DNA from 3 places in the Cupriavidus sp. 2TAF22 genome. Region 3 is predicted to be linked to each of the others. Evidence: predicted binding sites of a transcription regulator. Region 3 holds the regulator's gene; each other region holds the start of a gene.
The links. Region 3 encodes sigma-54, which starts transcription at its own class of promoters, with help from an activator protein. Its sites were predicted from a motif close to TGGCANGNAANCTGCTTT; they were not measured.
Positions count from the first base shown of each region.

Region 1 (4,982 bases), on a different contig from region 3:
CGAGCTCGCCGCTGGCGCGGTAGGTCTGCGCATCGCCTTCGAAATGGCCGTAGAAGCGCACCATCTTGCATTCGAGCAGGGCCGGGCCGCCGCCTTCGCGGGCGCGCTTGATGACTTCGCCGGCAGCCTCGTGCACGGCGAAGAAATCGGTGCCATCCACGGTCACGCCGGGAATGCCGAAGCCGGCGGCGCGGTCCACATAGCTGTCCACCGCGGTGCCATAGTCGCGCGCGGTCGATTCGGCATAGCCGTTGTTCTCAATCACGAAGATGACCGGCAGGTTCCATACGGCGGCCAGGTTCAGGCTCTCCAGGAAGGTGCCCTGGTTGGAGGCGCCGTCGCCGGCGAAGGTGATGCCGATCTCGCCCTTGCCGCGGAACTTGGCCGCCAGCGCGGCGCCGCAGATCAGCGGCGCGCCCGCGCCGAGGATGCCGTTGGCGCCCATCATGCCCTTGGACAGGTCGGCGATATGCATGGAGCCGCCCTTGCCGTTGCACGAGCCGCCCTTGCGCCCGTAGATCTCCTTCATCATCGCCACCGGGTCCACGCCCTTGGCGATGCAGTGGCCGTGGCCGCGGTGCGTGCTGGCGATGCGGTCGCCGTCGCCGAGGTGATGCAGGATGCCAACGCCGGCGGCTTCCTCGCCGGCATAGAGGTGGACGAAGCCGGGGATGTCGCCGCGGCCGAAGTCCACGTGCAGGCGCTCCTCGAAATCGCGGATGGTGCGCATGCGGCGGTAGACGGCGAGCAGGTCTTCCTTGCCGAGGGGCAGCGTGTTCTGGCTGCTTGAGGTTGTCGTCATGTCTGTCTCCTTCACGGTTTTTGCAGTGGCGGTATGTGAGCGGGGTTACGACTGAGGGTGCGGATGCGGGTGCGGGTACGGCTGCGAGACTGGCCGGGACGCCAGGGGCGGCGCCGCATGCGAAGGCGGCGCCTGCGCGCTCGGCGCGCGGCCGCCGCGCATCAGCCCGGCGGCGGCGGCGTAGCGCATGCAGGCCGCCACGTCGATGCTGAGGAAGGCGCGCTCGCGCAGCGTCACGGTGACTTCGTCTTGCTCGCCGAACACCAGCTCGCGCTCGCCGTCCAGCGCGACGACGCCGCTGCGCTGGCGCACGCGGTGCGGCACGCCGTCGGTCAGGCGCTCCCAGCCTGCGATGGGCACCGCGCTGAGCAAGCCAGGCGCGATCGGCGCGCGCAGTTCGAAGCGGCCTGCGCCTGCAGCCGCCAGCTCAATGGCCAGCCCGCCGGATTCGTGCCGGCCCACCGGGTCGAGCAGGCCGCCGATGGCGGACAGGCCGATGGCCTGCGGATCGGCGAAGGCGAGGTACACGGCGCCCAGCGTCTCGGTCTTCCACAGGGCGCGCGCGCCGATGAAGTGCTCGTGGGAGATGACCGCATCCACCAGCGCAATATCGCGGCGCACCTCGTTCGTGCCGGCGATGCAGATGTCCAGCCGCTTGTTGCCGGCCAGCGAGTGCGCCGCCGGAATGCGCCCGCTGGCGAACAGGCCGGTGGCGAGCCCGGTGATGGTGGCCTCGCGCATTTCGGGATAGGCGTTGTTGGTGCCGGTGGAGATGCCGGCGATCGGCACGTCGCCGCATTCGCGCACCACGGCGCGGTGGGTGCCGTCGCCGCCGAGCACGATGATGGCGGACACCCCCGCTTCGCGCAGCATGCGCGCGGCCAGGAAGGTGTCGTCCACGCGGGCGGTGACCGGCATGTCGAGGTACTCCACCCCGGGCAGCGCGGCGTCCGGCCCCTGGCGACGCGCGAGGTGCCGCGCCAGCAGCACGCGCATGCCCTCGCGGTCCGGCATCATCAGCACGCGACCCACGCCGCAGGCGGCCAGCGCGGCCAGCAGGCGCAGCACGATATTGACGCGGTCGGCCAGTTGCAGCGTGTTGGCGTTGGCGATCACGCGGCGGATATCGCGCGCCGAGACCGGATTGGCGATGATGCCCACCAGGGGCCGTTCGGCCAGCGTCTGCTCACCCATGCGTGTCTCCTGCCGTCTTGTCTTGTGACAGGCATATCGCAATGGGCGTGCCACCCACCGGACACGCGCGCAGGGCAGGAAAAGCGCGGGATTACCCGCAGGAAAAAGGGCCTTTGGCCGGGCGTGGCGGCGCACCGCGTGACAGGTGTCACAGCATCAGGTGTACGGCCGCTGGACAGGTGTCGCGCGGCGCGGGGCCAAGCGCGTCGCCGCGCTCAGTCGTGCGCCGCGTCGCGCTGGTTGGGGGACGCGATGCCGTAGCGCGCCATGCGCCGGTACAGCGTCATGCGGCTCACGCCGATCTGGCGTGCCACCGCGCTGAGGTTCCAGCCGGCGGCGCGCAGATATTGCATCAGCAACATGGCTTCGGGCGGCAGCTGGTGCGGGTCGAAGCCGGGTGCCGGCACCGTGAGCGGGACCGGGATCGTCTGCGCCATGGTGGCGGCCGGCGCCGCCGGCGCGGCCGCCGTGGCAAGCAGGCCTTGCTGGCGCGCCGCCGCGCCAATGCCTTCGGGCAGGTCTTCCACCTCGATATGTCCGTCGGTGCAGATCGCGCGCGCATACTCGAGCGCGTTGCGCAGTTCGCGCAGGTTGCCGGGCCAGGCATGCGCGTGCAGGCGCGCGCGCGCCGCCGGCGACAGGCTGACGGTGCCGATGCCAGTGCCAGTGCCAGTGCCAGTGCCAGTGCCAGTGCCAAGCATCTTGCCGATCAGCCAGTCGAGGTCCGAGCGCTCGCGCAGCGGCGGCAGCATCAGGCGGGCGCCGTTGAGCCGGTAGTAGAGGTCTTCGCGGAAGCGGCCGCTGCTCACCAGCTGGTCCAGCGGATGGTGGGTGGCGGAGATCACGCGCACATTGACCGGCACCGGCCGCGCCGCGCCGATGGCCAGCACCTCGCCTTCGGCCAGCACGCGCAGCAGGCGCGATTGCAGCTCGCGCGGCATGTCGCCGATCTCGTCGAGGAACAGGGTGCCGCCGTCCGCTTCCTGGATGAGGCCGCGCTTGGGCCGCGAGCCGGCGCCGGAGAAGCTGTTGGGCAGGTGGCCGAACAGCTCGCTCTCGATCAGCGATTCGGGGATCGCCGCGCAGTTCACCGCCACGAAGGGCCCCTGGCGGCGTCCGCTGGACTGGTGCAGCGCCTTGGCGAGATATTCCTTGCCGCTGCCGGTCTCGCCGTTGATCAGCAGGTTGATCGGGGAGTCGACCAGCTTGGCGGCGCGCAGCAATTGCTGCTGCAGCGCGTCATCGCCGCCGCACAGGGCCGCCAGCGGCGCTTGCAGCGGCGCGCTGCGCACGGCGGCGGCCGGCTGCCAGCGCAGCGCCGGCGGCATCACGCTCAGGTAGAGCCGCGTGCCGCTGCGCGACAGGGCCAGCGCGCGCTGCTCGCTCGGGCGCGAATGCACGAAGCGGCCCAGTTCGTCGAGGCGCGCGTCGAACAGCGCCTCGAAGGCCATGCCAAGCAGGGGCGCCCCGCCCAAGCCGGGTTCGGCCCCCAGCATCTGCTGCGCGCGGCGGTTGTGCCCGACCACGCGGCCGCCGGCGTCGAGCGCGAGCAGGTATTCCGGGTTCACGTCGACGAATTCCGGCGCGGCATTGAGCTTGAGGATCCAGTCTTCGCGATGGCTGCGCAGGAAGCTGGCGTTCTCGATATGGCTGGCGTAGATGCGCACCATCTGCAGCGCCAGTCCCTGGCTGTCCTTGGCCTGCGGCGAGGTCAGCGCGGAGATGTCGAGGATGGCGCAGAGGCTGCCGTGCGAATCGAACAGCGGCGCGGCGGTGCAGGTCAGCGGGATATGGGTGGCGTCGAAATGGTCGGCCTGGTGCACGGTCAGCGCCTGCCCGGTGGCCAGCGCGGTGCCCACCGCGCAGGTGCCGGCGCCGGCCTCGCTCCACTGCGCGCCCAGGTACAGGCCGGCGCGGCGCAGCCGCGCATCGGCACTGGCGTCGCCGAGGTAGTCCACCGTCACGCCCTGCGCGTCGGTGAGCAGCACCACGTAGCCCATGCCGGCGACCTGGCTGTACAGCGTCTGCAGCCCGTGGCGCGCGATGCGGGCGAAATCGTCGATGCGCTGCTGGTGCTCGCGCAGGCGCGTCTGCGGCAGGATGCAGGCCTGCTGCATGCGCGCCGGGTCCAGGCCGTACTGGTGCACGCAGCGCCGCCAGGAGTTCTGGATGATGGTCTCGGGCGCGCGCGGCAACAGCGCGCCGGCGTGCGTGGTGAGCTGCACTACCGTATCGATGTGCTCGCGTTGCCGCAGGTCCATCGTCGTCTCCTTGTCGTCTCCCGGCCTGGCGCCGTCGCCGGCTCTATGTGCCTCTGGAATGACGGGCGGCCGGGAATCCTAATGTATCCGACAGGGAGCCGCTTGGGCAAACCGCTTGGGCAAACCTCTTCATGCGATGTGCGGCCTGCACTTCATGCGCCGCGCACGCGCGCGGATCTCCGCCCTGGATGTGCGCGGGCCGGCGCATGCGACGACCCGCGCGAGACGGAAAGCACGAAACCGGACGGATCAGCAGATCCGGTCCGCCAGCTCGGTCATGCTGCTCACCACCACATCCCAGTCGGATTCGGCGGCAAGATCCCTGGACTGGTTCGGGCCGTATTCGGCAGGCCGATTGACGTAGGCGGTGCGCATGCCGTGCGAGCGCCCGTGGCGCAGGTCGTCGTTGTGCGCCGCCACCAGCATCACCTCGTGCGGGCGCAGGCCGAGAAAGCCGATCACGCCGCGGTAGATCCTCGGGTCCGGCTTGAAATGCCGCACGATATCGGCGCTGAACACCGCGTCCCAGGGCAGGCCGGCATGCCTGGCGGTATTCACCAGGCAGGACACGCTACCGTTGGAAAACGTGGAGATGATGTAGCGCTGCTTCAGCCGCGTGAGGCCCGGCACGGTGTCGGGCCAGCCCGAGAGCCGGTGCCAGGCGCGGTTGAGATAGTCCTTCTCCACTTCGTCCAGGCCTTCGATGCCGAACTCGTCGAGCAGCA
Region 1 is NZ_JBFRFX010000016.1:138,978-143,959, reverse strand. It holds gene AB4Z48_RS20740 (thiamine pyrophosphate-dependent dehydrogenase E1 component subunit alpha) at 1-802, opposite strand, end outside; gene AB4Z48_RS20735 (ATP-NAD kinase family protein) at 848-1,996, opposite strand; gene AB4Z48_RS20730 (sigma-54-dependent Fis family transcriptional regulator) at 2,212-4,257, opposite strand; gene AB4Z48_RS20725 (haloacid dehalogenase type II) at 4,507-4,982, opposite strand, start outside.
Region 1: AB4Z48_RS20735 (ATP-NAD kinase family protein) is a predicted target of sigma-54. The motif match lies at 2,032-2,049, and genes of this name have one in related genera.

Region 2 (4,982 bases), on a different contig from region 3:
AGCACGCGCGCGCTGCGCCGGGCGATCGACGAATTCGCGCCGGACGCCATCGTCTGCACGCACTTCCTGCCGGCCGAGATCCTGATGCATGAAGTGCGCCGCCAGCGACTGGCCGTGCCGGTGTGGGTGCAGGTGACCGATTTCGACCTGCATGGCATGTGGGTGATTCCCCATATGACGGGCTACTTCGCCGCCAGCGAGGAAATCGCCTTTCGCATGCGGGCCAGCCGCATCGAGGCGGGGCGCATCCATACCACCGGTATCCCGGTGGTGCCGGCCTTCACCCAGCCGCAGGACCGGCACGCTTGCGCCGCGCATTTTGGCCTGGACCCGGCGCGGCGCACCATCATGCTGATGGGGGGCGGCGCCGGCCTCGGCGGCCTGGACGAAGCCGCCGACGCGCTGATGCGGCTGGGCGACGATTTCCAGTTGATCGTGCTGGCCGGGCGCAACGAGGCCGCATTGAATCGCCTCAGGACGCTGGCGGGCGCGCATCCCGGCCGGCTGTTTCCATTCGGATTCACCAATGAGGTGGAACGGCTGATGGCCTGCTCTGACCTCGTCATCACCAAGCCCGGCGGGCTGACCACCTCCGAATGCCTGGCCATGGGCGTGCCGATGGTCGTCAATGCGCCGATCCCGGGACAGGAGGAGCGCAACGCGGACTATCTGCTGGAGCAGGGCGCTGCGCTCAAGGCCGTGGACCTGGTCTCGCTCGAATACCGTGTGCGCCTGCTGCTGGCCGAACCGGCCCGGCTGGACGCGATGCGGGAGCGGGCTCGCTCGCTGGGCCAGCCTGCGGCGGCCCGGCGCGTGCTGCAGACCGTGCTGGCGCAATTGCCTGGCCGGCAAGACCGCGCGCCGCTGCCGGCGGAGGCAGGCTGATGCGCTCCCTGAACCTGTCTGGCCCGCAGCGGCATGCGCAGGCATTTCCGTCGCGGCACCCGCTGGTGCTGCTGCTGATCATCGGCTGGACCTTGCTGCTGGCGTACTTCTTTGCCAATGTCGAGATCCAGATCGAAGGCGCTGCCGGCTGGGCCGCCAACCTGCCCACCTGGCGCATCGAGCATCACTGGCTGCTGGATATCTTCTGGGGCGGTCGCCCGATGACCGGCTATCACGCCTGGGTATTTCCCTGCGTGGCCCTGTTCTTCCATTTCCCGCTGCTGTTTGCCGGTCGCTGGAACTGGCGGGCGGAAGCCCGTGTGATCGCCTGCATCATGGTGTTCTGGATCACCGAGGATTTTCTCTGGTTCGTGCTCAATCCGGCGTATGGCGTGGCGCGCTTCGCGCCAGAATTCGTGCCCTGGCATATCCACTGGCTGGCCGGCGCGCCGACGGATTACTGGGTGTCGCTACTGGCGGCGGCCTTGCTTTTCTGGGTCTCGGGCCGGCGCGCCTGAGAGAAAATGTGTTCTTAACGACATATTACATGCGTAAATAGCCGAATAAGTGCCGTATTGATAACTATCTGGCGCCGCCGCGGATCGCCTTGGCCGCATAGGAGTAGAATCACGCTCTTGTGTACTTTGTAGCATTCTTATAACAATGAGCCCCCGTCCTTCGCGCATGGCGTGCGTTGACGCACTCAAGGCGATCAGCTCGCAACTGATCGTGCTGCACCATCTTGCCTTCTACGGCCCGATGTCCGACGTGGCCCACGTGCTGGCGCCCGATCTGCTCGACTGGTTCTCCCAATACGCGCGCATTGCCGTACAGGCCTTCCTTGTCATCAGCGGATTCCTCGCGGCGCGCAGCCTGGCGCCCGGCGGTCATCTGATGGTGCCGCATCCCTTGCTTGCGATCTGGCGGCGCTACCAGAAACTGGTGGTGCCTTATACCGCGGCCATCCTCATCGCCATTGCCGGTGCAGCCATCGCGCGCACCTGGATGCATCACGATTCGATTCCCGGCGCGCCGGGCCTGCACCAGTTCCTGGCGCATGTGCTGCTGCTGCATAACGTGCTGGATTTCGATGCGCTATCGGCCGGCGTCTGGTACGTCGCCATCGACCTGCAGCTGTTTGCCTTGCTGATCGCGGCGCTGTGGCTGGCGCGCCGGTGCGCAAGGTGGTTCGACGTGGAGGGCGCCGTGTTCGGCATGCCACTGGTGGCGGGGCTGGCGCTGGCGTCGCTGTTCTGGTTCAACCGTGATGCCGCGTGGGATGTGTGGGCGATCTATTTCTTCGGCGCCTATGGCATGGGTACGCTGGCGTTCTGGGCGTCCGAGCCGGAGCGTTCGCCGGTGGCGCTGATGGTGCTGGGCGCGGCGGTGCTGGCCGCGCTGATCGTGGACTTCCGCCTGCGTATCGCAGTGGCCCTTGCGGTGGCCTTGCTGCTGGGCATGGCGCGTCGTGGCGGCTGGCTGGAGCACTGGCCGCGCGCCAATGTGCTGGCGTTCTTCGGCCGCATTTCCTACTCGGTTTTCCTGGTGCACTTCCCGGTGTGCCTGGTAGTCAACGCCGTGGTATCCCATCTTGCGCCGCACCAGCCCGTGCTCAATGCACTTGGCATGGTTGCCGCGTGGGTGCTGAGCAACGCGGCCGGCGCGCTGTTCTACCGTTATGTGGAGAGCGGGACGCCGCTGCGGGCCCTGCGCCAGGCGGTGTGGCCGGCCCGCGCCGAAGCGCCGCGGCGCCAGCCTGCCGGGCGGCAGCAGTCGACCTGAGCGGCCCGCCGGTTTTCCGGCGCATCGCAAGCAGACGCATGCCAACTGCGGCGCCAGGCCTGAACAGCCTGGCGCCGCTTTCACTTGGTGCCTGTGCACCGCGATCCGGCAGCGTGCGGGCATGCCACCGCACGGCTGCGGTGCGCCTGGTCAAGGTGCGGCATTGTTGGCCGCGCAACACAGGGTAAAAACGAGCATTGGGATATGGCATGAAGGTTGCCTACTATGAAACTGTAAACCTGACCGTTTGGTCAGGATTCCTGTTCCGAGGCTGCCATGTCCGATCATATCGTCCTGACCTCGCACGCACGCCGCGACAAGCCGGCGGAGCCCATTCACTGGGGGGCCGCCAGCGCCGCGGAGCGCGGTCCCGTGATCGCCAGCCTGACCAATCCCGACCAGCGCAACGTGATCGGCACCCACTCGGGCGCCTATGCGGTGTATCGCGCACTGGCGGTCGCCTCGGGCCGGCTGCAGCGCGATCACCGGGCTGACCTGACCGATACCGCGCCGGCCGAACCCATCGGCCCGCATCCACAGTGGGCCGACCCGGACAAGATCGTTTCCATGGATCCCTGGGGCCACCTGGTCTCCACCGCCTTTGCAGACCGGATCGCGGCGGGCATCGATATCCGGCCCTCGATTGCCGTTACCCGCGCCCATATCAATATGCCCGAACTGGCGGGCGCCATCGCGGCAGGGCGCCTGGTGCCGGACGGCCGGATCCTCCACGCCAACGGCGACGTGCGCGTGACCAAGGCCGCGATCGACCCGGTCTGGTACCTGCCGGGCCTGGCGCGGCGCTTCGATATCAAGGAAAGCGCGCTGCGCCGTGCCTTGTTCGAGCAGACCAGCGGCATGTTCCCCGAACTGGTGACGCGGGCGGACCTCAAGGTGTTCCTGCCGCCCATCGGCGGCATGACGTTGTACTTCTTCGGCGATGTCAGCCAGCTCGGCAAGCCCGAGACCAAGGTGGCCTGCCGTGTGCACGACGAATGCAACGGCTCCGACGTGTTCGGCTCCGATATCTGCACTTGCCGGCCCTATCTGGCGCATGGCATCGAGGTGTGCATCGAGATGGCGCAACAGGGCGGAGTGGGCCTGGTGGTCTACAACCGCAAGGAAGGCCGCGCGCTGGGCGAAGTCACCAAGTTCCTGGTCTACAACGCTCGCAAGCGCCAGGTCGGCGGCGACCGCGCCGAGACCTATTTCGCGCGCACGGAATGCGTGGCCGGCGTGCAGGACATGCGTTTCCAGGAACTCATGCCCGACGTTTTCCACTGGCTCGGCATCAAGCGCATCGACCGCTGGGCCTCGATGAGCAATATGAAGCACGGGGCGCTGACCGCCCAGGGTATCGAGGTGGTCGAGCAGGTGGCGATCCCCGATGCGCTGATTCCGGCCGACGCCCGCGTGGAAATCGACGCCAAGGTAGCGGCTGGCTACTTCACGAGCTATACCCCGCCGGATGCGGAAGAACTTGCACTGGCAAAGGGTAGAGGACTGAACGAATGAACCAGACACCTGAAGCGGGCGTGCCGGGCGGCCCGTCCGATGCCTTCACCCAACCCGCCAGCGACGGCGGCGGCTGGGCCAGCCCGGTGCCCGCCGGGCATCCGGCCGCGGCGCTGCTGACCGGGCAGGCGGTGCGCGCGCACTGCGCCACCGTCACCGAGCACGTGGCGGCGGGCGCCTCCGAACTGTTTACCTGGCACCCGGACCGCATCGCCGCGGTGGCGGACTACGTGGCGGCCACTATCCGCCAGCGCTATCCGGACCTGAACGTGCCTTATCACAGCCGCTGGCGCCATTTCGAGAGCGGCGCGGGCGAGAAACTGGACCGCTGGCAGATCCTGTGCGAGCGCGGCGGGCTGTCCGGCGAGGCCGATCGCGAGGAGCGCGCCCGCATCGGCATCGACCTGGTGATCCCGAGCGTGCTGCTGGATGCGGGCGCGGGCCCGGACTGGCGCTATCGCGACCCGGCCAGCGATCTCTCGCTGACCCGCTCGGAAGGCCTGGGCGTGGCGAGCTTCGACCTGTTCGCGCGCGGCGGATTCTCCGCCCAACCCGGCCAGCCGTTGCGCGCCGATGCCGAACGCCTGATGCGTATCGACGCCTCTTCCATCGCCACCGCGTTCCAGGTGGCGCAGCACAATCCGCTGGTCGGCCTGGAAGGCCGGGCCGGGCTGCTGCGCCGGCTCGGCGAGGTGGCGCAGGCCACGCCGGCCGTGTTCGGCACGCCGGCGCGACTTGGCAACCTGTACGACTACCTCAAGGCGAGTGCCGTCGACGGTCACATCGAGGCCGGCTTCGTG
Region 2 is NZ_JBFRFX010000015.1:48,975-53,956, reverse strand. It holds gene AB4Z48_RS19620 (MGDG synthase family glycosyltransferase) at 1-885, shown strand, start outside; gene AB4Z48_RS19615 (hypothetical protein) at 885-1,403, shown strand; gene AB4Z48_RS19610 (acyltransferase family protein) at 1,549-2,667, shown strand; gene AB4Z48_RS19605 (GTP cyclohydrolase II) at 2,944-4,182, shown strand; gene AB4Z48_RS19600 (URC4/urg3 family protein) at 4,179-4,982, shown strand, end outside.
Region 2: AB4Z48_RS19605 (GTP cyclohydrolase II) is a predicted target of sigma-54. The motif match lies at 2,873-2,890, and genes of this name have one in related genera.

Region 3 (4,982 bases):
CGCCGTCGCAGCACGGCTGCCCTGCTGACGCTGGCAGCCATGCTCGGCCTTGCGCTGGCCGCGCCCGCCCGCGCCGAGAAGGCCGACCGCGACAAGCCACTGGTGCTGGAGGCGGACAATGCCAGCTACGACGACGTCAAGCAGGTGTACGTACTGACCGGCAACGTGGTGCTGACCAAGGGCACCATGGTGCTGAAGTCCGATGCGGCCGAAGTGCGCACCGACCCCGAGGGCTACCAGTACGCCGTGGCCACCTCGAAGGCAGGCAAGCAGGCCTATATCCGCCAGAAGCGCGACAACGTCGACGAATACATCGACGGCTGGGGCGACCGCATCGAGTCCGACGGCAAGCAGGAAATCTCCAAGCTGATCGGCCGCGCCCGCATGGCGCGCCTGGCCGGCGCCAAGCTGGTCGACGAGATCCGCGGTGCCGTGATCACCTACGACAGCCGCAACGAGTTCTACACGGCCACCGGCGGCGCCGAGAACGCCACGGCAGGCAGCCCGTCCGGACGCGTGCGCGCGGTGCTCTCGCCGCGCCAGGAGCAGCCCGCCAGCGGCGCCGCCGCCAGTCCGCTGCCGCTCAAGCCGGCCCCTGCCCCCGCCAACCCCTGACGCCGGCGCGCAGCAGCGCCGCCCGATCCACGGATTCAGCCTTCATGACCGCTACCCAAACCGAACCGTCCCAGCCCAACGTCCTGACCGAGAGCAGCACCCTGGTCGTGCGCCACCTGAAGAAGCGCTACGGCTCGCGCACGGTGGTCAAGGACGTGTCGCTCGACGTGAAGAGCGGCGAGGTGGTCGGGCTGCTGGGTCCCAACGGCGCGGGCAAGACCACTTCGTTCTACATGATCGTCGGGCTGGTGGCGCTGGACGAAGGCGACATCGTGCTCGACGACAAGCACATCAGCGGCCTCGCCATCCACGAGCGCGCGCGCATGGGCCTGTCCTACCTGCCGCAGGAAGCCTCGGTGTTCCGCAAGCTCAACGTGCAGGAGAACATCCGCGCCGTGCTCGAGTTGCAGGTGCACGACGGCAAGCCGCTGTCCAAGGCGGATATCGAGCGACGCCTGGACTCGCTGCTCGACGACCTGCAGATCGCCCACCTGCGCGAGAATCCGGCGCTGTCGCTGTCCGGTGGCGAGCGCCGCCGCGTGGAAATCGCCCGTGCGCTGGCTTCCGCGCCGCGCTTCATCCTGCTCGACGAACCGTTCGCCGGCGTGGACCCGATCGCGGTGGGCGAAATCCAGCGCATCGTCAGCTTCCTCAAGGCACGCAACATCGGCGTGCTCATCACGGACCACAACGTGCGCGAGACGCTTGGCATCTGCGACCACGCGTATATCATCAGCGAAGGCACCGTGCTGGCGTCAGGCCAGCCCGAAGACATCATTGCCAACGAATCGGTGCGCAAGGTCTACCTGGGCGAGAACTTCCGCATGTAACGCGGGGCGCGGCCTACTGCCGCGCAGCCGGGATATTCGCGGCCAGGCGGCGTTCATGTCGCCTTTCATCCTGCAAACGATCACGGCGGCATCAGCGATAGCAATTTCCGTTCCAACGGCATGGAAGTTGCGCATAAAATAGGTCGCATGAAACCGTCGCTACAGCTCCGCCTCTCGCAGCATCTCGCGCTTACGCCGCAACTCCAGCAGTCGATCCGGCTGCTGCAACTGTCCACGCTCGAACTGCAGCAGGAAGTTGAGCAAGCGCTCACCGAGAACCCCCTGCTCGAACGCGAAAACGACTGGATCGAAAGCCCGCTGCGCGTGGGTGCCGATGGCTCCGTCAACCTGCAGAGCGCGCCCGCGCCTGCGCCCGCCGATGGCCAGGGCACCAGCGAGAACCGCCCCGACGGCGCCGCCGATGGCGACGACAACTACGCCGACAGCGGCGAGGATTACGGCAGCGACTGGAGCCTCGACGACTTTGCCCGCCGCCCGCAGGGCGACGAGGACGAAAAGACGCCGATGCAGCTGCGTGACGCCGAGCCGACGCTGCGCGAGCACCTGATGGAGCAACTCGCGCCGCTGAAGATTTCCATGCGCGACAAAGGGCTCGCGATCTTCCTGGTCGAGTCGCTGGACGACGACGGATACCTTAGCGCTTCGCTCGAGGAGATCTGCGCCGAACTGCCCGAGGAACTCGAGTTCGAGATCGACGAGGTACACGCCGTCCTGACCCTGCTGCAGAGCTTCGACCCGGCCGGCGTAGGTGCGCGCAACGCCGCCGAATGCCTGGCGCTGCAACTGCGCCGGCTCACCCATCCGCAGCGCGAACTGGCCCTGACCATCGTCACCAGCCACCTGGAGCTGCTCGCGGTGCGCGACTACACGCGCCTGAAGAAAGCGCTGCAGGTCGACGAGGCCGACCTCAAGGCCGCGCACGAACTGATCCGCTCGCTCGCCCCGTATCCCGGCCATGCCTATAGCCGCCCCGAGGCGGATTTCGTGGTGCCGGATGTTTTCGTGCGAAAAATGAGCGGCGGCTGGATCGCGCAACTCAATCCGGATGTGATGCCGCGGCTACGCATCAACGATATGTACGCGCAGATTTTGCGCGGTGCAAAAGGCGATTCAGGGGCTGCCGGACTGCAGCAAAAATTGCAGGAAGCACGCTGGTTGATCAAGAATATCCAGCAGCGCTTCGACACCATATTGCGCGTCGCACAAGCGATTGTCGAACGTCAAAAGAACTTCTTCACCCACGGGGAAATTGCGATGCGCCCCTTGGTTTTGCGGGAGATTGCCGATACACTGGGTCTACACGAGTCCACCATCTCTCGGGTGACAACCAATAAATACATGGCAACGCCGATGGGGACTTTCGAGCTGAAGTATTTCTTCGGCAGTCACGTATCCACAGAAACCGGCGGCGCGGCCTCTTCAACGGCAATTCGAGCGTTGATCAAGCAACTCATAGGAGCCGAAGATCCCAGGAATCCCCTGTCGGATAGCAGGATCGCCGAACTGCTCGGCGAGCAAGGCTTCGTGGTGGCGCGCCGTACCGTCGCCAAGTACCGCGAGGCGCTGAAAATCCCTGCCGTAAATCTCCGCAAGTCTTTGTAGCCGAGTTGCATCGCCTGCCTGATGCAACTCTTTCAGAAGGAGAAACGCTATGAACTTCAAGATCAGTGGACACCACTTGGACATCACGCCCCCGCTGCGTGAGTACGTGGAAACGAAACTGGAGCGTATCGTCAGGCATTTCGATCAAGTCATTGGCGTAAGTGTGCTGCTATCTGTCGACAATACAAAAGAAAAGGACCGGCGGCAGTACGCGGAAATCAATCTACATCTCAAGGGCAAGGACATCTTTGTCGAAGCGCATCACGAAGACCTGTATGCCGCTATCGACGCGCTAGTCGACAAGCTCGACCGGCAGGTGATTCGCCACAAGGATCGCGTGCAAAGCCACGACCGCGAAGCGGTCAAGTATCAATTGGCCGCAGCGCAGATGCAGCAATGACCGTGCCTGGCGGCCCACCTAGGGGGCCGTCGGTGTCAGTCCCTTGAAACCAGAACAAGCCGCGCCCGATGCGCGGCTTTTTTGCGCGCATTTTTGTGCCGTTCTTCCGCCTTTACGGCCGGTATCGAATCACGCAAGGGGATTCCGCAAGGCCACGCTCCCGGTGTATGCTGTGCAATACATAAGCAATAGCGCGGCAATTTTTCCGTGCGCGCGGCACCGCTTCCGCGCATCGGCTATTGCAATGCACAAGGCGGGGGCGGGCCTGCTCTATAATGGCCAGACGCCCGACACCGGCATGGGATAACCGGTGAAACGAGGGCACGAGCCTTTCTATCCCCTTTGCCTGGTGCGGCCCTCTCCTGGCCACGGGCCTGCTTACTAGAAAAACCTGCGCATTCCACATGAATCGTTTGGCTAAATTGCTGCCACCCGGCAACATCAACCTCGACGTCAGCGTCACCAGCAAGAAGCGGGTGTTCGAACAGGCCGGGCTCCTCTTCGAGAACAACCATGGCGTAGCGCGCGCTACCGTGACCGACAACCTGTTCGCCCGCGAATCGCTGGGCTCGACCGGCCTCGGAGCCGGGGTTGCCATTCCGCACGGTCGCATCAAGGGCCTCAAGCAGCCCCTGGCCGCCTTCATGCGCCTGGGCGAGCCGATCCCCTTCGAGTCGCCTGACGGCAAGCCGGTGTCGCTGCTGATCTTCCTGCTCGTGCCCGAACAGGCTACCCAGCAGCACCTGGAGATCCTTTCCGAGATTGCCCAGCTGCTGTCCGACCGCGAAATGCGCGAAGGACTCGCTACCCTGCCCACTCCCGATGCCGTGCACCAGTTGCTGACGCAATGGCATCCCTGACCCGCCGGGGCAAGCCCTGCCCGGCCAACAGGGCCGTTGCCTCCCCGGCCTGAAAGCCTGTCCCCCGAAAGCACCGCATGGAACTCACTGGCGTCACCTCGCAGTCGATCTTCGACGACAACGCAGCCGACATCAAACTCTCCTGGGTCGCTGGCCTGGAAGGGGCCGACCGGGCCTTCGACGTTGAGTTCGCGCGTGAAGCCACGTCCGCCGCCGATCTCGTCGGGCACTTGAACCTGATCCACCCGAACCGGATCCAGGTGCTCGGCAAACCCGAAATCACCTATTACCAGCGTCTCGACGACGAAATGCGCAAACGCCAGATGGGCGAGCTGATCCTGCTCGAGCCGCCCTTCCTGGTGATCGCGGACGGCATGGAGCCACCCCCCGACCTGGAACTGCGCTGCACGCGCTCGTCCACGCCCCTGTTCACCACGCCGGTATCCTCGGCCGCGGTCATCGACCACCTGCGGCTCTATCTGTCGCGGATTTCCGCGCCGCGCGTGACCATGCACGGCGTGTTCCTCGACATCCTCGGCATGGGCGTGCTGATCATGGGCGAGTCGGGTCTGGGCAAGAGCGAACTAGGCCTGGAACTGATCTCGCGCGGACACGGACTGGTGGCCGACGATGCGGTGGACTTCGTGCGCCTGG
Region 3 is NZ_JBFRFX010000006.1:151,863-156,844, forward strand. It holds gene lptA (lipopolysaccharide transport periplasmic protein LptA) at 1-615, shown strand, start outside; gene lptB (LPS export ABC transporter ATP-binding protein) at 660-1,445, shown strand; gene AB4Z48_RS09710 (RNA polymerase factor sigma-54) at 1,593-3,068, shown strand; gene hpf (ribosome hibernation-promoting factor, HPF/YfiA family) at 3,118-3,468, shown strand; gene ptsN (PTS IIA-like nitrogen regulatory protein PtsN) at 3,873-4,328, shown strand; gene hprK (HPr(Ser) kinase/phosphatase) at 4,406-4,982, shown strand, end outside.